Linked DNA regions of Thermus thermophilus. The protein of the gene in region 1 interacts with the protein of each later gene in a pairwise test. Links are inferred from orthologs where the notes say so. Each region holds a gene or a part of one and is shown in the gene's direction. Other genes may lie near its edges. The genes, in order: ftsA and TthTMY_RS10915.

Region 1 (10,740 bases):
GCCTCAAGCTGAAGGAGCGCCCCAAGGAGGAGATCCTGAGGCGCATGGCCGAGGTGGACCGGGCCCGCAAGGGCCAGCCCAAGCGGAAAAGCGCCGGCTGCGCCTTCAAGAACCCCCCGGGCCAGTCGGCGGGGCGGCTCATTGACGAGCGCGGCCTCAAGGGGCTTCGGGTGGGGGACGCCATGATCTCCTTAGAGCACGGCAACTTCATCGTCAACCTGGGCCAGGCCCGGGCAAAGGACGTCCTGGAGCTCGTCCGCCGGGTCCAGGAGGAGCTTCCCTTGGAGCTGGAGTGGGAGGTGTGGCCGTAAAGGAGGGGTAAGATGGGCGTGGTGAAAGGCGTTCTCCTCCTCATCCTCGGGGCGAGCCTCTACGTGGCGAGCCTCGTGGCCGTCCCCGTGGAGGAGGTGCGGGTGGAAGGGCTACGCCACCTCTCCAGGGAGGCCGTCCTGCAAACCCTCCGCCTCGCTCCGGGCGACCCGTGGCTTTGGGTCTCAGGGAACAGGCTCCGGCCCCTCCTGGAAAACCCCTGGGTGGCCGAAGCCCACCTGGAAAAGCCCGCCTTGGGACAGGTGGTCGTCCGGGTGCGGGAACGCCGGCCCTTCCTCCCCCTGGAAACCGGGGACGCCCTGGCCGAGGACGGCGTCCTCCTCCCCCAAGGAGCCCCCCTCGCCCCCGGGCCCCGGGTGCGGGGGGTAGGGCCCCTCCCCCGGGAAGCCCTCCTCTCCCTGGGCCGGGCCTTCCCCCAGGCCCGGGAGATCCGCTACACCCCGGCGGGCTTCTGGGTGGAGCTGGAAGGGGCCACCCTCTTTGCCCCCGAGGCCGCGTATCTGCTAAAGTACGCCCAAACCGCGCGCCCTAAGGGGCGGGTTTTCGTGTATTCTTGGGGGGTGAGTCAGCGCCCATGATCATCGCCGGTTTGGACGTAGGCACCACCAAGGTCACCACCGTCATCGGGGAGCTCGCCCCTGACGGCGTTTTGGACATCATCGGCGAGGGCACCGTCCCCTCCCAGGGGCTGCGGCGCGGGGTGGTGGTCAACCTGGAAAGGACCACGGAGGCCATCCGCCAAAGCCTCTTCCAGGCGGAAAGGGTGGCCGGGGTCAAGGTGGAGCGGGTGGTGGTGGGCGTGGGTGGCCCCCACCTCAAAAGCGTCACCAGCCACGGCCTCGCCGCCATCCGCCGCGGCCACACCATCGCCGAGGCGGACGTGGAGCGGGCCATAGAGCAGGCCAAGGCCTACCCCTTTGAAGGGGAGCTGGAGCTTTTGCACGCCCTGCCCCTGGAGTTCAAGGTGGACGGCCAGGAGGGGATCCGGGACCCCGTGGGGATGGCGGGGGTGCGCCTCGAGGTGGACGTCCACCTCATCGCTGCGGGCCGGGGCCCCCTCGCCAACCTGCGCCGGGCCGTGGAGGAAGCGGGCCTCGCCCTGGACGCCGTCTGCGTCCAGGCCCTGGCCAGCGGGCTCGCCGTCCTCACCCCCGAGGAGGAGGAGATGACCGTCCTCCTCCTGGACATCGGCGGCGGCACCACCGACGTGGCCGTCTTCCGGGGCGGAAGGCTCGCCCACTCGGCCGTGGTGCCCCTGGGCGGGGACCACGTGACCCACGACATCGCCCAGCTCCTCAAGATCCCCTTTGAGGAGGCGGAACGGGTCAAGCGCAAGTACGGGGCCGCCCTGCCGGAGCTCGCCGACCCGGAGCTCGTCCTGGAGATCAACCAGGAGGGCGGCGCCCTGGGCGAGGTTCCGGCCCCGGAGCTCGCCCGCATCATCCGGCCGCGGATGCGGGAGATCCTCCATCTGGCGCGCCAGAGCGTGGACGAAACCCTGGGGCCTTTGGAGATCCAGGTCAACCGCGTGGTCCTCACGGGGGGCGGGGCCCTCCTCCGGGGCACCGACCTCCTCGCCCGGCAGCAGTACGGCCTCCCCGTGCGGGTGGGCAAACCCCAGGGGGTTTCGGGGCTTACGGACGTGGTCGCCTCCCCCGCCCACGCGGCGGCGGTGGGGCTCGTCCGCTACGGGGCAAGCCTCCCCCTAAAGCCCCAGGAGGCCAAGCGGATCAGGGAAAAACCGGAGGACAAGCCCAAGGGCGAGGGGCTTTGGGCCAGGATCAAGGAGTTTCTGAGCAACCTGTTCTAGAGGGAGGGGGGTATGGAAGGAGCGGTCATCAAGGTCATCGGGCTCGGGGGTGCGGGGAACAACGCGGTGAACCGCATGATTGAGGCGGGGCTTTCCGGCGTGGAGTTCATCGCCGCCAACACGGACGCCCAGGTGTTGGCCAAAAGCCTCGCCGACCACCGGATCCAGCTCGGGGAGAAGCTCACCCGGGGCCTCGGGGCCGGGGCCAACCCCGAGATTGGGGAGAAGGCGGCCCTCGAGGCCGAGGACCTCATCGCCGAGGCCCTGGAGGGGGCGGACCTCGTCTTCATCACCGCGGGCATGGGGGGCGGCACGGGGACGGGAAGCGCCCCCGTGGTCGCCGACATCGCCAAGCGGCTCGGCGCCCTCACCGTGGCGGTGGTGACGCGCCCCTTCAGCTTTGAGGGCCCCAAGCGCATGCGCACCGCCGAGGAAGGCATCAAAAAGCTCAAGGAGCGGGTGGACGCCATGGTGGTGGTCCAGAACGACCGCCTCCTCTCCGCCGTGGACAAGAAGATGACCTTAAAAGACGCCTTCCTCATCGCCGACCGGGTGCTGTACCACGGGGTCAAGGGGATCACCGACGTCATCAACCTCCCCGGCCTCATCAACGTGGACTTCGCCGACGTCAAGGCCCTCTTGGAGGGCGCGGGCCAGGTGCTCATGGGCATCGGGGCGGGGCGCGGGGAAAACCGGGTGGAGGAGGCGGCCAAAAGCGCCATCCACAGCCCCCTCCTGGAGCGCTCCATTGAAGGGGCCAGAAGGCTCCTCCTCAACGTGGTGGGCTCCGAGGAACTCTCCCTCATGGAGGCCGCCGAGGTGGTGGAGAGGATCCGGGAGGCCACGGGCCACGAGGACGTGGACATCCTCTACGGGGTCACCTACGACGAGCGGGCCCAGGACGAGCTCCGGGTCATCCTCATCGCCGCGGGCTTCGCGGAGAGCACCGTGGTGCCCCGCCCCGCCCGCCCCGTGGACTTCCCCACGGGCCACGTGGACCTGACGAACTACGACATCCCCGCCTTCATCCGCTACGGGGACGGGGACTACCCGCCCAGGCGGGGCAACTGAGCTTCCCCTTCCCGTGGTCGTGGCCGGCATAGACCCCGGGATCACCCACCTGGGCCTCGGGGTGGTGGCGGTGGAGGGGAAGGGGGCCCTCAAGGCCCGCCTCCTCCACGGGGAGGTGGTGAAGACCTCGCCGCAGGAGCCCGCAAGGGAGAGGGTGGGACGGATCCACGCCCGGGTCCTAGAGGCCCTCCACCGCTTCCGGCCCGAGGCGGTGGCGGTGGAGGAGCAGTTCTTCTACCGCCAAAACGAGCTCGCCTACAAGGTGGGCTGGGCCCTGGGGGCCGTCTTGGTGGCGGCCTTTGAAGCGGGGGTGCCCGTCTACGCCTACGGCCCCATGCAGGTGAAGCAGGCCCTGGCGGGGCACGGCCACGCCGCCAAGGAGGAGGTGGCCCTCATGGTCCGGGGCATCCTGGGCCTGAAGGAGGCCCCGAGGCCAAGCCACCTGGCGGACGCCTTGGCCATCGCCCTAACCCACGCCTTCTACGCCCGCATGGGCGCGGCGAAGCCTCTCTAGATCCCACCCCATGCCGGCTTGCGCCAGCATGGGGGCCCCGGCAAAAGGTCCTAGGGAGCTTCCCCAAGCCAGTTGGACGAAGGGAAACCGGAAAGGGTATAGAGGCCCTAAAGCTTGTACCCCAGGCGCCGGAGGAGGTCCTTTCGCCAGGCCACCTCGGCCTCGTCCTCCACGCCCAGGGGCGTGAAGCCGTCCATGACCCCGAGGATGGCCCTTTGCTCCCCCTCCTCGGCCACCACCACCTTGAGGGGGTTGGCGGTGGCGGCGTAGATCCGCACCACCTCGGGGCAGGCCTTCACCGCGTGGAGGACGTTGATGGGGTAAAAGCCCTCCCCCAAGACGATGAGGAAGGCGTGGCCGCAGGCGAGGTTGAAGAGGTTTTTCACGGCGAGCTCCACCAGGGCCTCGTCCGTCCCCGAGCGGCGGATGAGGCGCTTGCCGCTCGCCTCGGAGAAGGCGAGGCCGAACTTGATCCCGGGGACTGCGGTCACCAGGGCCTCGTGGAGGTCCTCCACCGTCTTGATGAAGTGGGCCTGGCCCAGGATGACGTTGAGGTTCTCGGGCTTTTCAATGGGAATCACCTTGAGCTCCATGCCCCGATTTTACCGAAGGCCACCTTGCCCCGGGAAAAGGGGTGTAGGATGAAGGGCATGGACGTCCTGGAGAAGGCCGTGGCCGGGGAGAGGCTTTCCGAAGGGGAGGTCCTAAGCCTCTTCAGCCTCCCCTTGCCCGAGCTCGCCGCCGCCGCCCACGAGGTGCGGCTTAAGAAGACCGACCCCGAGGTGGTGACCTTCCTCATAGACCGCAACATCAACTACACCAACGTCTGCACCGTGGCCTGCGCCTTCTGCGCTTTTTACCGCACCAAGAGGCAGAAGGACGCCTACACCCTGAGCTACGAGGAGATCGCGAGGAAAGTGGAGGAGCTCTACCAGGTGGGGGGCAGGCGGATCCTCATGCAGGGCGGGGTGAACCCCGAGCTTCCCCTGGATTGGTACCTGGACCTCCTCCGCTACCTCAAGGGCCGCTTCCCCGACCTCCGCATAGACGCCTTCAGCCCCGAGGAGATCCTAGGCCTGGAACGCCTCACGGGCCTTAGGGCGGAGGCGATCCTGGAAAAGCTAAAGGAAGCGGGCCTGGACGGCCTGCCCGGGGCCGGGGCGGAGATTTTGGTGGACGAGGTCCGCCTAAAGGCGGCCCCCGCCCGGATCCGGACGGCGGACTGGTACCGCATCGTGGACGCGGCCCAGGCCCTGGGGCTTTACACCCTCGCCACCATGGTCATTGGCTTCGGAGAGGGCCCCAAGGAGCGCGCCCTCCACCTCCTCGGCCTCCGCGCCCAGCAGGACAGGGCCCTGGAGCGCTACGGGAACGGCTTCGCCGCCTTCGCCCTGTGGACCCTTCAGGTGGAGCACACACGCCTCAAGGGCAAGGCCCCCGGGGCCACGGCCCACGAGTACCTGAAGACCCTGGCCATCGCCCGCCTCGCCCTGGACAACTTCGCCCACTTCCAGGCCTCCTGGCCCACCCTGGGCTTCAAGGTGGCCCAGGCGGCCCTCTACTACGGGGCCGACGACTTCGGGAGCACCATGCTGGAGGAGAACGTGGTCTCGGCGGCGGGGGGGCACGGGCGCACCCACGCCACGGTGCGCCAGATCGTCCGCCACATCGTGGACGCGGGGTTTAAACCGGCGGAGCGGGACCCCCTCTACCGCATCCTCCGCTACCCAGACCCCGAGGCCATCCTGAAGGAGCCCGAGCCCCTGGAACTCCCCCTCGCCTAAGGGCGGTTCCCCCATGCTGGCCCAAGCCAGCATGGGGGCCCCGGTTTTTCTCAGGATTAGCCTTCCCTCGGGCCGGGGTTGGCCTCGAGGCGCTGGAGGCCCTGGCGGATCTCCTGGAGGAGGGGCGCAAGGGGCCTCCCCTCCTCTAGGGCCCGGATCAGGGCGCTTCCCACCACCACCCCGTCCGCCACCGCTGCCTGGGCAGCCGTGGTCCTGCCGGAAACCCCGAAGCCCACGGCCACGGGGAGGGGGGTCCTGGCCTTGATGCGCCGCACCAGGTCCTTCACCTCCTCGGGAAGCCTTTCCCGCATCCCCGTGACCCCGGTGACGGAGACGGCGTAGACGAAGCCCGTGGCGTGGCGGACCACGGTGGCGATGCGGGCGTCCGTGGAGGTGGGGGCGAGGAGGAAGACCGTCTCCAGGCCGATCTCCTGGGCGAGGCGCACGAGGCCTGGGTCCTCGTCGGGAGGGAGGTCGGGGAGGATCACCCCCGTGGCCCCCGCCTGCTTGAAGAGGCCGAAGAAGCGCTCCGGCCCCCAGGCCAGGACGGGGTTCAGGTAGGTCATGAGGAAGAGGGGCTTTTCCGTCATGGCCCGCACCTCCCGCACGAGCTCCAGGGTCCCCTGGACGCTCATCCCCTTCCTCAGGGCCAGTTCGCTTGCCCGCTGGATCACGGGGCCGTCCCCCAGAGGGTCGGAGTAGGGGAGGCCGATCTCCAGAAGGTCGGCGTAGGGCAAAACCTCCTCCACCGCCTGCAAAAAGCCTTCCCGGCTGGGGAAGCCTGCGGTGAGGTAAGGGATGAGGGCGGCCCTTCCCTCGGACCGGGCCTTGGCGAAGGCCTCCTGGGTGGTCACAGCTCCCCTCCCAGAAGGCGCATGGCCTCGGTCACGTCCTTGTCCCCCCGGCCGGAGAGGTTGATGACCACCACCTGGTCCTTGTCCATCTCCGGCACCACCTTGGCGGCGTGGGCGATGGCGTGGGCCGATTCCAAGGCGGGGATGATGCCCTCAAGCCGCGCCAGGAGCTTGAAGCCCTCGAGGGCCTCCTCGTCCGTGACGCTGGCGTACTCCGCCACCCCGGCGTCGGCGTAGTAGCTGTGCTCCGGCCCCACCCCGGGGTAGTCCAGCCCCGCGGAGACGGAGTGGGCCGGGGTGATCTGGCCGTCGTGGTCGTAGAGGAGGTACATGTAGCTCCCGTGCAGCACCCCCCGCTTCCCCGCCCCGATGCTCGCGGCGTGCCTGCCCGTGGAAAGCCCCTCCCCGGCGGCCTCCACCCCAATGAGCCTGGGGCGCTCCTCCTCGGGCAGGTAGGCGAAGGGGGCGAAGAGGCCGATGGCGTTGGACCCGCCCCCCACCGCGGCGATGAGGGCGTCGGGGAGGCGGCCGAAAAGCTCCTGGCTTTGCCGCTTCACCTCCTCCCCGATGACGCTCTGGAAGTCCCGGACCATCATGGGGTAGGGGTGGGGGCCCACCACGGAACCCAGGATGTAGAAGGTGGTGCGCACGTTCGTGATCCAGTCGCGGATGGCCTCGTTGGTGGCGTCCTTGAGGGTGCGGCTCCCCGCGGCCACGGGCCGCACCTCGGCCCCGAGGAGCTTCATGCGGAAGACGTTTAAGGCCTGGCGCCTGACGTCCTCCTCCCCCATATAGACCACGCACTCCATGCCGAAGAGGGCCGCCACCGTGGCCACGCTCACCCCGTGCTGCCCCGCCCCCGTTTCGGCGATGACCCGCCTCTTGCCCATGCGCCTGGCCAGGAGGGCCTGGCCCAGGGTGTTGTTGATCTTGTGGGCCCCGGTGTGGAGGAGGTCCTCCCGCTTGAGGTAGACCTGGGCCCCGCCCCAGTGCTCGGAAAGCCGCTTGGCGTGGTAGAGGGGGGTGGGCCTGCCGGCGAACTGCCTGAGGTAGTGGTCCAGCTCCTCCAGGAAGGCCGGATCCTTCTTGGCCTCCCGGTAGGCGGCCTCCAGCTCCTCCAGGGCGGGGATCAGGGTCTCGGGCACGTACCGCCCCCCGTAGGGGCCGAACCGCCCCCTCGCGTCGGGCAAGGGAAAGTCGGGTAGGGTCAGCATGCTTCGCTCCCTAAAGGCGCCTCGCGCCAAGACAACTCCCATCCTACCCCGGAGGGGCCTCCCGGTAAACTCGGGGGGATGGAAGGGCCTCTCACGATCCCGGTCTTGGACAAGGGCTTCGTCCGCCTGGTGGACCAGATGGGGGACGACCGCGCCATCGTCCAGGCGGCCCGGGTGTCCTACGGGGAAGGGACGAAGACGGTGCGGGAGGACGCCGCCCTCATTGACTACCTCATGCGCCACCGCCACACAAGCCCCTTTGAGATGGTGGTCTTCAAGTTTCACGTCAAGGCCCCCATCTTCGTGGTCAGGCAGTGGTTCCGCCACCGCACGGCGAGCGTCAACGAGGTCTCGGGGCGCTACTCCATCCTCAAGGAGGAGTTCTACGAGCCCGAGGCCTTCCGCAGGCAGGCGAGGAGGAACAAGCAGGCTTCGGAAGGGGCCCTCCTGGACGAGGAGGCCTTGGCCCTCCTAAGGAGGGTGGAGCAGGAGGCCTACGGGGCCTACCGGGCCCTTCTGGAGAAGGGCGTGGCCCGGGAGATGGCCCGGATGGTCCTTCCCCTCAACCTCTACACCGAGTTCTACTGGAAGCAGGACCTGCACAACCTCTTCCACTTCCTCAAGCTCCGCCTCGCCCCCGAGGCCCAGTGGGAGATCCGCCAGTACGCCCAGGCCATCGCCGAAATCGTCAAGGAGAGGGTCCCCTTGGCCTGGGCCGCCTTTGAGGAGCACCTTTTAGGAGGGGCTCTTCTCTCCCGCACGGAGCTTCGGGCCCTAAGGGGCCTCCTCACCCCCGAGGTCTACGAGAAGGCCCTGGCCTCTTTGGGCCTCGAGGGAAGCCGCCTTAGGGAGGCCCTGGAGAAGCTCTTCGGGCCCGGGGAGGTCCCTTAGACGAGCTCTTCCGCCTTCTTCCCCGTGCGGGCCTCTATGAGCCGGTAAAGCTCCTCCTCCGTGAGGGTGGGGACCCCTAAGGCCTTGGCCTTTTCCAGCTTGCTCCCCGGGGCCTCCCCCACCACGAGGTAGCTCGTCTTGCGGCTCACGGCGTCCGTCACCTTGGCCCCAAGGCGCCGGAGGAGGGCCTTCACCTCCTCCCGGGGGCGGGAAAGCTCCCCGGTGATCACGAAGGTGAGCCCTTTAAGGGCCTCCCCGCCCTTCTCCTTGGCCTCCATCTCCACCCCCGCCTCCTTGAGCCTTCGCACCAGGTGGCGGAAGGCGGGGTCCCTCAGGGTTTCCAGGATGGCCCTCGCCGTGAGCTCCCCCACCTCCTCCACCTCCAAAAGCTCCTCCAGGCTGGCCTCGAGGAGGCGGTCCATGGTCTGGAACTTGGCCGCCAGGTTCCGGGCCAGGACCTCCCCCACTCCCGGAAGCCCCAGGGCGTAGAGGAGGCGCTCTAGGCCCCTTTTCTTGCTCTCCTCTATCTGGCGGAGGAGGTTTTGGGCGCTCTTTTCCCCCATGCGCTCCAGGCCCACCAGGTCTTCCTTCCTCAGGCGGTAGAGGTCGGCCACGTCCTTGACCAGGCCCTTCTCCAAAAGCTTCTCAACGAGCTTCTCCCCCAGGCCCTGGATGTCCATGGCCTTGCGGGAGGCGAAGTGGCGGATGGCCTCAAAGCGCTTGGCGGGGCACAAGGGGTTGGGGCAGCGGTGGACCTTCCCCTCCTGGATGAGGCGATGGCCGCACTCGGGGCAGGCCTCGGGCCAGCGCACGGGCCGCTCCTTTCCCGTGCGCCGCTCCTTGAGGACCCGGAGGACCTCGGGGATGACCCCGCCCGCCTTGTGCACCAAAACCCAGTCCCCGATGCGGATGTCCAGCTCCTCTATGTAGCTTTCGTTGTGCAGGGTGACCCGGGAAACCTCGCTGCCCTCTAGGAAGACGGGCTCGAGGACCCCCACCGGGGTCACCCGCCCGGTGCGCCCCACCTGGAAGACCACGTCCAAAAGCCGGGTCTCCTTCTCCTCGGCGGGGAACTTGTAGGCGATGGCGAAGCGGGGGGCGCGGGCGGTGTAGCCGAGCTCCCGCCAAAGTTGCAAATCGTCCAGCTTCACCACCACCCCGTCCGCCTCAAAGGGAAGCTCCCGCCGCTTCTTCAGCCAGTCCTGGTAGATTCCCTCCACCCCTTCCGCCCCCACGGCCCGCGCGTAGCCGTGCTCCACGGGGAAGCCCTTCTCCTTGAGCCAGTGGAGGAGGGCGAACTGGGTCGCCACCCCTTCCCTCTCCACCTCTTCCAGCCCGAGCCCCAGGGCGTAGAAGGTGGCCCTGAGGCCCCGCTTGGCGGTGATGCGGGGGTCTTTTTGCCTTAGGGAGCCCGCCGCGGCGTTCCTAGGGTTTTTGAAGATCTTCTCCCCCCGCTCCTCCAGCTCCTCGTTGAGCCGGAGGAAGGCCGCTATGGGCATGTAGACCTCGCCCCGGACCTCGAGGCGCTCCGGCACCCCCTTGAGCCTCCTCGGGATGGTGGGGATGGTGAGGAGGTTCTGGGTCACCTCCTCCCCCACCTCCCCGTCCCCCCGGGTGGCCCCGTAGACCAGGACCCCATCCTCGTAGTAGAGGTTGACGGAAAGGCCGTCCACCTTGTGCTCCACGGTGTAGGCGAAGGGGCCCTTCCGGCCCAGGGCCCGCTCTATCCGCTCCTCAAAGGCCCTGACCTCATCCAGGGTGAAGGCGTTGTCCAAGGAGTACATGCGGGTGGGGTGGCGGACGGGGCGGAAGGTGGCCTCGAGGGGCCTCGCCCCCACTTGCTCCGTGGGGGAGTCCGGGCTTTTGAGCTCGGGAAAGCGCTCCTCAAGCTCCTTGAGCTCCCTAAGAAGCCGGTCGTACTCGGCGTCGGAGATCTCCGGGTCCGCCAGGACGTAGTAGCGGTAGTTGTGGTAGCGGATGAGGTCCCGTAGCTCGTTCACCCGCTTCCTCGCCTCTTCCAGGGTCATGACCCTAGTGTACCTTGGGCTATACTTTTCCTTGGACTAGGGGTGCGCCCCCTATCCCGAAAGGAGGCGTTATGAGGAGGCTTTTATGGTTGCTCACCTTAGGCGCGCTCGCCGTGGCCCTCACGGCCTGCCCCAGGAAAGCGGAGGAGCAGGCCGCCACGGAGACGGCTCCGGCCGAAGGGACGACCCTTCCCGGGGCCGACATCCGGGTGGGGCTTGCTTTTGACGCCGGCGGCAAGTTTGAC
Region 2 (10,741 bases), 990 kb from region 1 along the record:
CCGCTACGGGGCCAAGCCCCCCATTCCCCGGGAGGAGCGCTTCCGCCTTACGCGGCGCTTCCGGGAGGAGTTCCCCGGGGGGGTGGCGGAGGTCCTGGCCCGGGGGTACGTGCCCCCAAGGCCCCTCCTCCTCTTTGACGGCCTGAGGGGGGAAGGGGAGGTGGCCTACGCCCTGGAGCACCTCCCCGAGGCCCGCTTCGTCCTCCTCCACGCCCGGGAGGCCACCCGGCTCAAAAGGCTCCTTTCTCGGCGGGACGCCTTTGACCGCGTGGAGCTCCGCCCCGAGGAGATGGCGGAGCTAAAGGCCTTGGCGGAAGGGGTTCTCTCCCCGGAGGAGCTGGAGGAGGCCTTGGCCCTGGCCCCCCTGGAGGAGGTCCTCGCCAAGCTCAAGATCGTGGCCGAGGAGAAGCGGAACTACGACCCCCAAGGCCCCTTGCGCCTCCTTCAGGGCCACCCCCGGGCCCTGGTCCTGGACACGGAGGCCCTTTCTCCTGAGGAAGAGGTCCTGGCGGTGCGGGCCTTTCTCCAGAGGCACGGCCTCGGCCCATAGAATGGGGGCTATGCCGACGGTACGGGACCTGCGCCTCATCCCCTTCCGCATCCCCCTGAAGGCCCCCTTGCGCTGGGGGAAGGCTTCGGAGCTTGCCGCCTTGGAGCACGCCCTTTTGGAGGTGGAGCTTTCCGACGGCTCCCTAGGCCGGGCCGAGGTGGCCATCCGCCCCACCATCTACGGGGAGACCCTGGGGAGCGTGAGGGCGGGGTTGGACTACCTGAGGCCCAAGCTTTTGGGCCTCGAGGCCGACGACCAGGAGGGGATAAGGGCCGTTCTGGAGGCCTTCCCCTTTAACTTCGGCCTCAAGGGCGCCCTGGACACCGCCCTCTGGGAGGCCTGGGCGCGGAGCGAGGGGGAGGAGCTTCACCAGGTCCTCAAGCCCGCCAAGCACCGGGTGCGGGTGGCCTACATCCTGGGCCTCGGGGAGGAGGACGAGGTCCTGGAGGACGCCCGCATGGCCTTTGGGGCGGGGGTCCGGGTCTTCAAGGTGAAGGTGGGGCGGGACCTGGAGGCGGACACCCGCCGCATCCTCCGCCTGAAGGAGGCCTTCCCCGAGGCCGAGCTCTACGCCGACGCCAACGAGTCCCTTCCCCCCAAGGAGGCCGAGCGCTACCTTTTGGCCTGGAAGGAGCTTGGCCTCCGCTACGTGGAGGAGCCCTTGCCCGTGGAGGAGGTGGAGGCGAGGCGGGCCTTGAGGGAGAAGGGGATCCTCCCCCTCATCGCCGACGACGCGGCCATGACCCCGAAGGACCTCAGGCGGGAGCTACAGCTCAACACCTTTGACGTCCTCAACCTCAAGCCCGCCCGCACCGGCGTCACCTGGACCCTGGAGATGCTCGCCCTCGCCCGGGAGAAGGGCAAAAAGGCCATGGTGGGGAGCCAGGCGCAAAGCGCCTTCGGGGCCTACCAGTCCGCCCTCCTCGCCTTCCAGCAGGGGGTGACGGAGCCTTGCGAGCTCGCCTTCCACCTCAAGGCCGAGGGCGGCTTCTTCCCCTTTCCCCCCTTCCGCGAGGGGTGGCTTTATTGGGAGGACCTGGTGGAGGGCCGCTTTGACGAGGAGGCCTTCGCCCGCTACGCCCTAAAGGAGGCCTAACGCCTCCCGGAAGTCCCGGAAAACCCCCCTCGCCCCCGCCTCCCGAAGGGCTTCCGCCTCGTGCCCCGTGAGGAGGCCGTAGGTGGGGATCCCCGCCCCCACGGCGCTTCTCACCCCGGAAGGGGAGTCCTCAAAGGCCAGGGCCTCCTCGGGGGCCACCCCGAGGCGCCTTAGGGCCACCCGGTAGGGGAGGGGGTCGGGCTTTCCCCGGCCCACCTCCTCCGCCAGGACCAGGAGGGGCGGCCTTAGGCCCAGGGCCTCGAGGACGTGGCGGGCGTTTTCCTTGGGGGCGTTGGTCACCACGCCCCAAAGGAGGCCTTTCTCCCGGATGTGCTCCAAAAATTCCGCAAGCCCCGGGGTGGGCCTGAGCCCCTGGGCGAGGGCCCGGAAGCGGGCCTCCTTGGCGGCGATGAGCCTTTCCGCCTCCTCTCCCTCCAGGCCCAAGAGATCCCGGACGATCTCGGGGTTCAGCCTCCCCGAGATCCTTTTCCGGTAGAAGATGGGGTCCACCTCCAGGCCGTAGGGCGCCAGGGCCTCCCGCCAGGCCAGGAGGTGCAGGGGGTCCGTGTCCGCCAGGGTGCCGTCCAGGTCAAAGAGGACCGCCTTAAGCACGGGCCACCTCCCGCTCCGCGCCCCGGAGGAGGAGGTAGAGGGCGAGGCTTAGGGCGAAAAGCCCCAGGGGGATCCCCCGGTCGGGCAGGAGGGCGAAAAGCCCGGGGATCAGGGTGCTCCCCGCCGCCCCGGCGTACATGAGCCCCCCCAGGGCCCGGTGGCCGAAGCGGGCCTGCACCAGGGCGAAGAGGGTGGAGAAGAGGGGGCCGAGGAGGAAGCCCGCGAGGGGGAAGAGGAGGGCGGTCTGGGGGAGGAAGTTGAGGAGGAGGAGGCCCATCACCCCGAGGAGAAGCCCCCGGAGGGCCCTCAAGGGGTCCTTGGCCACCCTTCCTGCGAGGAGGAGCCTGCCCAAGGCGAGGAAGAGCCAGTAGAGGGTGAGGAGGAGGCCGCCTAGGGAGGTGGCGTGGCCCAAGGCCTCCAGCCAGACCCGGTTCCAGGTGGCCAGGGCCCCCTCGAGGCCCGTGTAGAGCCCCACGGCGAGGAGGAAGGGCCAGAGGGCTCCCCGGGGCCTTTCCTTGGGCCTTTCCGCCGCAGGCGCCCCGAGGACGAGGGCGCCTGCGAGGAAGGCGAGAAGGCCCGCCAGGCTCAGAAAGGCGGCGTAGGGGAGCCAGGCCAAGGCCAAAGGGGTGAGGACCGCCCCCAGGCCAAAGGCCACGTTGACCCGGTTCAAAAGCTCCACCCGCCTTTCCGGGTAGAGCTCCCCCACGAGGCTGTTCCCGTGGACGTTCATCACCCCCTCCCCCAGGCCGAGGAGGAAGGCCAGGGACGCCATCCAGGCGTAAGAGGGGGCGAAGGGAAGGCCGAGAAAGGCGAGGCCCACCAGGCCCAGGGCCAGGGGAAAGAAGGGATGGCGCCTCTCCTCCTGTCCCAGGTGCACCCCGAGGAGGAGGCCGAGGAGGAGGGCGGCGAAGTAGAGGGAGGCCCCCTCTTCCGTCCCGTACCGCTCCCGCCAGTAGGGCAGGGCGGCCCCGGGGAGGGCCACGATCACCCCCACGAGGAGGAGGGCAAGGAAGGAGCCGGCGAGAAAGCGCACGGACCGCATTCTCCCCCTGGGGTGACCCTTTGGTCAATAATGGGGAGGATGGAGCGCCTTTTGGCCCAAGCCCTTTCCGGCGAAGGCTTCTTCGCCTTCCCTGGGGTGCTCCTCCTCCGGGGCCCCGACGCCTTTTCCTTCCTCCAGGGGCAGGGCACCCGGGACCTGCGACGGGTTTCGGGGCCTGCTGGGGTGCTCTTCCTCAACCACAAGGGCCAGATTGAAGAGGCGGCGACCCTCTTTCCCCACCCCGAGGGCTTCCTCCTCGCCCCTTGGGGGAGCCTCGAGGGCCTGGAAAGGCGCCTGCGCCGCTACATCGTCTTTGACCAGGTGGAGCTTGTGGCGCTGCCCCTCTTCCGCCTCCTCTACGCGGACGGCCGCGAGGAGGTGGGGGAGAGGGCCGAAGGGGCGCTTCCCCCGGAGCTCTATCCCCTCTACACCCTGCTCAAGGGCCTCCCCCTCCTCTCGGACATCCAAGGGGAACTCCCCCAGAGCGTGGGCCTTCTCCACCTGGTGGACTACGGCAAGGGGTGCTACGTGGGCCAGGAGATCATGGCCAGGACCGAGGGAAAGGAGGCGCCCTACCGCCTTGTGGGCCTGAGGGCTCTGGAGGGGGGCGAGGCCCCGGCGGAGCTCTTCCTGGGGGGAAAGCGCGTGGGGGAGGCGAAGCGCCTTCTAAAGACCCCCTTCGGCCTTCTGGGCCTCGCCGTGGTGCGGAAGGAGGTGCCCGTGGGGGCGGAGGTGGAAGGAGGTGGGGGGCGGTACCGCGTGGAGGCCCTTCCCTTTAAGGAGGCGGCATGGAGCGGGCAGAGATCCTCGGGGTAGGCACCGAGCTCCTCTACGGGGAGACCCTGGACACCAACACGGCGGAGATCGCAAGAAGCCTCAAGCCCTACGCCCTCAAGGTGGAAAGGACCCTTAGGGTGGCGGACGAGGTGGCGCCCCTGGCCCGGGAGGTGGAGGAGGCCTTCGCCCGGGCCAGGCTTGTGGTCCTCTCCGGCGGCCTCGGCCCCACCCCGGACGACGTGACCCGGGAGGCGGTGGCCCTGGCCTTGGGGGAGCCTTTGGAGCTGGACGAGGCCGTGCTTGGGGAGATTGAGGCCTTCTTCCGCGCCCGGGGGCGCGCCATGCCTGAGGCCAACCGCAAGCAGGCCATGCGGATCCCCTCCGCCACCTGGCTCAAAAACCCCCGGGGCACCGCCCCGGGGTGGTGGGTGCGCAAAGGGGGTAAGGACCTGGTCCTCCTCCCCGGGCCCCCTCCCGAGTGGCGCCCCATGTGGCAGGAGGTTCTGCCCCGCCTGGGCCTGCCGCGAAGGCCCTACGCCGAAAGGGTCCTGAAGACCTGGGGCATCGGGGAGTCGGAGATCGTGGAGCGGCTTGGCCCCCTCTTCGTCCGGGGGGAGGAGGTGGAGGTGGGCACCTACCCCAAGGTCCACGGGGTGGAGGTGGTGGTCCGGGGCCGGGAGGACCGGGTGGCGGAGCTTGCCGAGCGGATCAAGAAAACGCTCCTTAAGGAGGTCTGGGGCGAGGGGGAGATGACCCTCGCCGAGGCGGTGAAAAGGCGCATGGAGCGGGAAGGGGCCACCCTCGCCACCATGGAGAGCCTCACCGGGGGGCTTCTGGGAGCGGAGATCACCCGCGTGCCGGGGGCGAGCCGCTTCTATTTGGGGGGCGTGGTATCCTACTCCGTAGGGGCCAAGGCCCGCTTCGGGGTGCCTCAGGACCTCCTCTCCCGGACGGTTTCCGCCGAGACCGCCCGGGCCATGGCGGAGGCGGCGCGGTCCCTCTTCGGGTCCACCTACGCCCTGGCCACCACCGGGGTCGCGGGGCCGGACCCCCTGGAGGGCGAGCCCCCGGGCACGGTCTACGTGGCCCTGGCGGGCCCCACGGGCGCGGAGGTGCGGCGCTACCGCTTCCCGGGAGACCGGGAAACCGTGCGCTTAAGAAGCGTCTACGCGGCCTTGGCGCTCCTTGTGACATGAGGCTCTTCTACGCGGTCTTTTTACCCGAGGAGGTCCGGGCGGCCCTGGCGGAAGCCCAGACCAAGGTCCGCCCTTTTCGCGGCTGGAAGCCCGTCCCTTCCCACCAGCTCCACCTGACCCTCCTCTTCCTGGGCGAGCGGCCCGAGGAGGAGCTTCCCGACTACCTGGCCCTGGGCCACAGGCTCGCCCGCCTCGAGGCCCCCTTCCGGGCGCGGCTTCGCGGGACGGGCTACTTCCCCAACGAAGGAACCCCCCGGGTCTGGTTCGCCAAGGCGGAGGCCGAAGGCTTCCTCCGCCTCGCCGAGGGGCTTCGCGCCGGGGTGGAGGAGCTTTTGGGCGAGGAGGCGGTCAGGATCCCCGGCTGGGACAAGCCCTTCAAGCCCCACATCACCCTGGCCCGGAGGAAGGCCCCGGCGCCCCGCGTGCCTCCCGTCCTCTTCGGCCTGGAGTGGCCGGTGGAGGGCTTCGCCCTGGTGCGCTCGGAGCTTAAGCCCAAGGGGCCGGTGTACACCGTTTTGGAGAAGTTTTCCCTGAGAGGTGAGCATGGACGAGAGCAAGCGCAAGGCCCTGGAGAACGCCCTGAAGGCGATTGAGAAGGAATTCGGCAAGGGGGCGGTGATGTGGCTGGGCGAGATGCCCAGGCAACAGGTGGACGTGATCCCCACAGGCTCCCTCGCCCTAGACCTCGCCCTGGGGATCGGCGGCATCCCCCGGGGGCGGATCGTGGAGATCTACGGCCCCGAGTCCGGGGGCAAGACCACCCTGGCCCTCACCATCATCGCCCAGGCCCAGAGGCGGGGCGGGGTGGCCGCCTTCGTGGACGCGGAGCACGCCCTGGACCCCCTATACGCCCAGCGCCTCGGCGTCCAGGTGGAAGACCTCCTGGTCTCCCAGCCCGACACGGGCGAGCAGGCCCTGGAGATCGTGGAGCTCCTCGCCCGCTCGGGGGCGGTGGACGTGATCGTGGTGGACTCGGTGGCCGCTTTGGTCCCCCGGGCGGAGATTGAGGGGGAGATGGGGGATCAGCACGTGGGCCTCCAGGCCCGGCTCATGAGCCAGGCCCTCCGCAAGCTCACCGCGGTGCTCGCCAAGAGCAACACCGCCGCCATCTTCATCAACCAGGTGCGGGAGAAGGTGGGGGTCATGTACGGCAACCCCGAGACCACCCCGGGGGGGAGGGCGCTGAAGTTCTACGCCAGCGTGCGCCTGGACGTGCGCAAAAGCGGCCAGCCCATCAAGGTGGGGAACGAGGCCGTGGGGGTCAAGGTGCGGGTCAAGGTGGTGAAGAACAAGCTCGCCCCCCCCTTCCGCGAGGCGGAGCTGGAGATCTACTTCGGCCGGGGGCTGGACCCCGTCATGGACCTGGTGAACGTGGCCGTGGCCGCGGGGGTGATTGAGAAGGCCGGGTCCTGGTTCTCCTACGGGGAGCTCCGCCTGGGCCAGGGGAAGGAGAAGGCGGCCGAGGCCCTGCGGGAGCGGCCCGAGCTTTTGGAGGAGATCCGGGCCAAGGTCTTGGAGCGCTCGGACCAGGTGGTCCTGGCCGCAGGCGAGGACGAGGGGGAGTAGATGTCCCTTCTGGACCTGGTTCTTCTGCTCCTGGTCCTGGGGCTTGGGGGGGTCCTCCTCCTTAGGCGGAAGGGGGAGGACCGCTCGGCCCAGGAGGCCAAGGAGCTCCTGGAGGCGGCGAGGCGGGAGGCCCGGGAGGTCCTGGAGGCCGCGCGGAAGGAGGCCCGGGACATCCTGGAGGCCGCCCGCCAGGAGGCCAAGGCCCTGCGCCAGGAGGCGGAGGCCCGGGCCAAGGCCCAGCGGGAGGAGGTGGAGGCGGAGATCAGGCGCCGCCTCGAGGCCGCCGAGGCCGAGGCCAAAAAGCGCCTGGAGGAGGCGGAGGGACGCCTTAAGGCGGAGCGGGAGGAGCTTCGCGCCGAGCGGGAGCGCCTGAGGTCCCTCCAGGAGGAGCTCAAGGAGGAGCGGGAGCGCCTCAAGGCGGAGCGGGAGGAGCTCCGCCGGGAGGGGGAGCGGCTCGCCAAGCGGGCCGAGGCCCTGGACGCCAGGGCGGCGCGGCTGGAGGAGGCGGAGGCGGAGCTTGTCCGTAAAGAGGAGGCGCTCAAGGCGGAGGCCAGGGCCCTGGAGGAGCGGCTTAAGGAGGTGGAGCGGAAGCTCTACGAGGTGGCGGGCCTCACCCCCGAGGAGGCCCGCAGGCTCGTCCTGGAGCGCCTGGACCGGGAGCTGGAGGAGGAGAAGGCCCAGAGGGTGCGGGCCGCCCTGGAGCGGGCCCGCCTCGAGGCCAAAAGGGAGGCCCAGAAGATCCTGGCCCAGGCCATGCAACGCCAGGCCTCGGAGACCGCGGCCCAGCTCGCCGTCACCGTGGTGCCCATCCCCTCCGACGCCATGAAGGGGCGGATCATCGGCCGGGAGGGGCGGAACATCCGCGCCTTTGAGGCCCTGACGGGGGTGGACCTCATCATTGACGACACCCCGGACGCCGTCCTCCTCTCCTCCTTCAACCCCATCCGCCGCGAGATCGCCCGCATGGCCCTGGAGGAGCTTTTGAAGGACGGGCGCATCCACCCAAGCCGCATTGAGGAGGTGGTGGAGAAGGCCAAGCAGGAGATGAAGACCTTCATCTACGAAAGGGGGGAGGAGGCGGCCTTGGAGGCGGGGGTGGTGGGCCTGAAGCCCGGCCTCATCCAGCTTTTGGGCCGGCTCCACTTCCGCTCCAGCTACGGCCAGAACGTTCTGAAGCACTCCATCCAGGTGGCCCACCTCGCCGGGATCATGGCGGCGGAGCTCGGCCTGGACGCCGCGCTTGCCCGGAGGGCCGGGCTCCTCCACGACATCGGCAAGAGCGTGGACCGGGAGGTGGAGGGAAGCCACGTGGAGATCGGCATCGCCCTGGCGCGGCGCTTCGGGGAGCCCAAGGAGGTGGTGGACGCCATCGCCCACCACCACGACCCCGACAACGCCGAGACCCTCTACGCCGTTTTGGTGGCCGCGGCCGACGCCCTCTCGGCGGCGCGGCCCGGGGCGAGGCGGGAGAGCCTCGAGGAGTACCTCCAGCGCCTGGAGGCCCTGGAACGCATCGCCCTCTCCTTCCCCGGGGTGGAGACGGCCTTCGCCGTGCAGGCGGGCCGGGAGGTGCGGGTCATCGTCAAGCCGGAGAAGGTCAGCGACGCCAAGGCCACCCTCCTGGCCCGGGAGATCGCGAGCCGCATTGAGAAGGAGATGAACTACCCGGGCCAGGTCCAGGTGACCGTGGTGCGGGAGACCCGGGCGGTGGAGTACGCTAGGTGAAGTGAGGCGCTATGCTTAAAGGCGAAGACATCGGCATTGACCTGGGGACGGCCAGCGTCCTCATCTACGTGCGGGGGAAGGGAATCGTCCTGAAGGAGCCCTCCGTCATCGCCGTGGTCCAGGGGAAGCGGGAGGTGAAGGCCGTGGGGGCGGAGGCCTACCGGATGCTCGGGCGCACCCCCGGGAACATCGTGGCCGTGCGCCCCCTCAAGGACGGGGTCATCGCCGACTACGCCCTCACGGAGAAGATGCTCCTCCTCTTTCTGCAGAAGGTCCTCTCTCCCATGAGCCGCCTCTTCAAGGGGCGGGTGCGGATCATGGTGGGGGTTCCCTCCGGGGTGACGGACGTGGAGCGGCGGGCCGTGGTCCAGGCCGTCTCCACCCTGGCCCACAAGGTCTACCTCATTGAGGAACCCCTGGCGGCCGCCATCGGGGCGGGGATCAACGTGGCCGAGCCCACGGGGAGCATGGTGGTGGACATCGGGGGCGGTTCCACGGACATCGCCGTCATCTCCTTAGGGGGCATCGTGCGCTCGGAAAGCCTCCGCATCGCCGGGAACGAGATGGACCAGGCCATCATCCGCTACATCCGCCAGAAGTACAACCTCCTCATCGGGGAGCGCACCGCCGAGGAGCTCAAGATCCGGCTGGGGCGGGCCAAGCTCCTTCCCGGGGAGGAGAAGGAGGTGGCCGAGGTGCGGGGCCGGGACCTCGTCTCGGGCCTTCCCCGCACCGCAGAGATCCCCGCCGAGGACGTCGTGGAGGCCCTTCAGGAGCCTTTGAGCAAGATCTTCCAGGGGGTGAGGAACGTCCTGGAGACCACTCCCCCGGAGCTCGCCTCGGACATCTACGAGCGGGGCATCCTCCTCACCGGGGGCGGGGCCCTCCTTAGGAACCTGGACGTGGCCCTGCAGGAGGCCACCGGCGTGCCCGTGGTGGTGGCGGAGAACGCCGTGGAGGCCGTGGCCCTGGGCACGGGGAAGGCCCTGGAGATGCTCCACGTCCTCGAGGACACCATCCTCTCCTCCGACGACGTCCTGAGGAGGTGAGGCCCTGTGGACATCCGGGAGATCCTCAAGGTCCTGCCCCACCGCTACCCCTTTCTCCTCGTGGACCGGGTGTTGGAGGCGGACGAAAGGCGCTTCAAGGCCCTCAAGAACGTGACCTTCAACGAGCCCCACTTCCAAGGGCACTTCCCCGGCCACCCCGTCATGCCCGGGGTGCTGATCCTGGAGGCCATGGCCCAGGCGGCCGTGGGGGCCCTGGTGCGCCAGCCGGGCTTTCCCCAAGGGGGCCTCGCCTTCCTCGCCGGGGTGGAGGGGGCCCGGTTCCGGCGGCCCGTCTACCCGGGGGACACCCTGATCCTCGAGGGGGAGCTCCTCGCCTTCCGCCGGGGCGTGGGCAAGGTGGCGGTGCGGGCCCTGGTGGAGGGGGAGGAGCGGGCGAGCGCCACCCTGACCTTCGTCCTCCAGGGGGCCTCCTGATGGCGGACCTGGAGCGCTACCTCAAGCGGGCCCGGGGCGGCCGGGTGGTGCGCACGGGCTTCCTGGACCCCGAGGACCAGGCCCGCCTGGAGGAGATGGCCCGCCGGGAGGGGATCCGGGTGGCCTTCTTCGGCGGCTTTCCCTTGGCGGAGCGCAAGGTGGCCGTCCTCTACCCCGAGGAGGTGCCCTCCGTCTCCGACCCCGTGGAGGTGGTCCTCCTGGACCGCCCCCCGCCCGCCGACCTGGGGGAGGTTTTGGGCGAGGTGGAGGAGGTGGAGGAAGGGGTTTTGGCCGCCCTCCTCCCCGAAGGGAGGAAGGCCCTCGAGGCCCAGGGCTACCGCCTCCTTCCCCCTCCCGAAGGGGCCCTGAGGCCCCCCAGGGAGCGGGTGCGCACCCTGGTCGTCCCCTCCTTGCGGGTGGACGCCGTGGGGGCCAAGGGCTTCGGCGTCTCTCGGTCCTACTTCGCCCAGGGGGTCAAGGCGGGCAAGGTGCGCCTCAAGGGGAGGCCCGCCTCCCCCAAGGACGAGCTCGCCCCCGGGGACCTGCTCTTCGCGGAGGGGCTTGGGACCCTCAGGCTCCTGGAGGTGGTTGGCAAGACGGTGCGGGGCAACTATAAAATCAGGGTGGAGGTGGAGCGGTAGGAGGAGGAATCGGTCCCGTTTTCGGCGAACCGGATTGACGGAAGTGGGCATT

The links.
Region 2: the proteins of ftsA (region 1) and TthTMY_RS10915 interact in binary tests that used the Escherichia coli proteins (3 or more experiments, as listed by UniProt). The link is inferred for Thermus thermophilus from one-to-one orthologs.

The regions. Positions count from the first base shown.
Region 1 is NZ_AP025158.1:1,021,169-1,031,908, reverse strand. The notes cover bases 30-3,022. They hold ftsA (cell division protein FtsA), read left to right. Parts: upstream 30-904; coding sequence 905-2,140; downstream 2,141-3,022. Other genes in these bases: ftsZ (cell division protein FtsZ), read left to right, coding at 2,153-3,022; TthTMY_RS05565 (FtsQ-type POTRA domain-containing protein), read left to right, coding at 324-908; TthTMY_RS05570 (UDP-N-acetylmuramate dehydrogenase), read left to right, coding at 30-311. Also shown: more of TthTMY_RS05570, read left to right, coding at 1-29; more of ftsZ, read left to right, coding at 3,023-3,211; TthTMY_RS05550 (crossover junction endodeoxyribonuclease RuvC), read left to right, coding at 3,225-3,725; TthTMY_RS05545 (adenosine-specific kinase), read right to left, coding at 3,833-4,318; mqnC (cyclic dehypoxanthinyl futalosine synthase), read left to right, coding at 4,367-5,509; trpA (tryptophan synthase subunit alpha), read right to left, coding at 5,566-6,363; trpB (tryptophan synthase subunit beta), read right to left, coding at 6,360-7,619; thyX (FAD-dependent thymidylate synthase), read left to right, coding at 7,656-8,468; NAD-dependent DNA ligase LigA, read right to left, coding at 8,465-10,495; TthTMY_RS05515 (BMP family lipoprotein), read left to right, coding at 10,567-10,740. UniProt on the Escherichia coli protein: Essential cell division protein that assists in the assembly of the Z ring. May serve as the principal membrane anchor for the Z ring.
Region 2 is NZ_AP025158.1:2,018,161-2,028,901, reverse strand. Bases 7,601-10,594 are described here. They hold TthTMY_RS10915 (rod shape-determining protein), read left to right. Parts: upstream 7,601-8,575; coding sequence 8,576-9,613; downstream 9,614-10,594. Other genes in these bases: TthTMY_RS10905 (S4 domain-containing protein), read left to right, coding at 10,048-10,594; fabZ (3-hydroxyacyl-ACP dehydratase FabZ), read left to right, coding at 9,620-10,048; rny (ribonuclease Y), read left to right, coding at 7,601-8,564. Outside these bases: TthTMY_RS10960 (hypothetical protein), read left to right, coding at 1-550; TthTMY_RS10955 (enolase C-terminal domain-like protein), read left to right, coding at 561-1,646; TthTMY_RS10950 (HAD family hydrolase), read right to left, coding at 1,632-2,258; TthTMY_RS10945 (MFS transporter), read right to left, coding at 2,251-3,300; TthTMY_RS10940 (glycine cleavage system protein T), read left to right, coding at 3,340-4,116; TthTMY_RS10935 (CinA family nicotinamide mononucleotide deamidase-related protein), read left to right, coding at 4,089-5,273; thpR (RNA 2',3'-cyclic phosphodiesterase), read left to right, coding at 5,270-5,866; recombinase RecA, read left to right, coding at 5,817-6,839; more of rny, read left to right, coding at 6,840-7,600; more of TthTMY_RS10905, read left to right, coding at 10,595-10,689. UniProt on the Escherichia coli protein: Forms membrane-associated dynamic filaments that are essential for cell shape determination. Acts by regulating cell wall synthesis and cell elongation, and thus cell shape.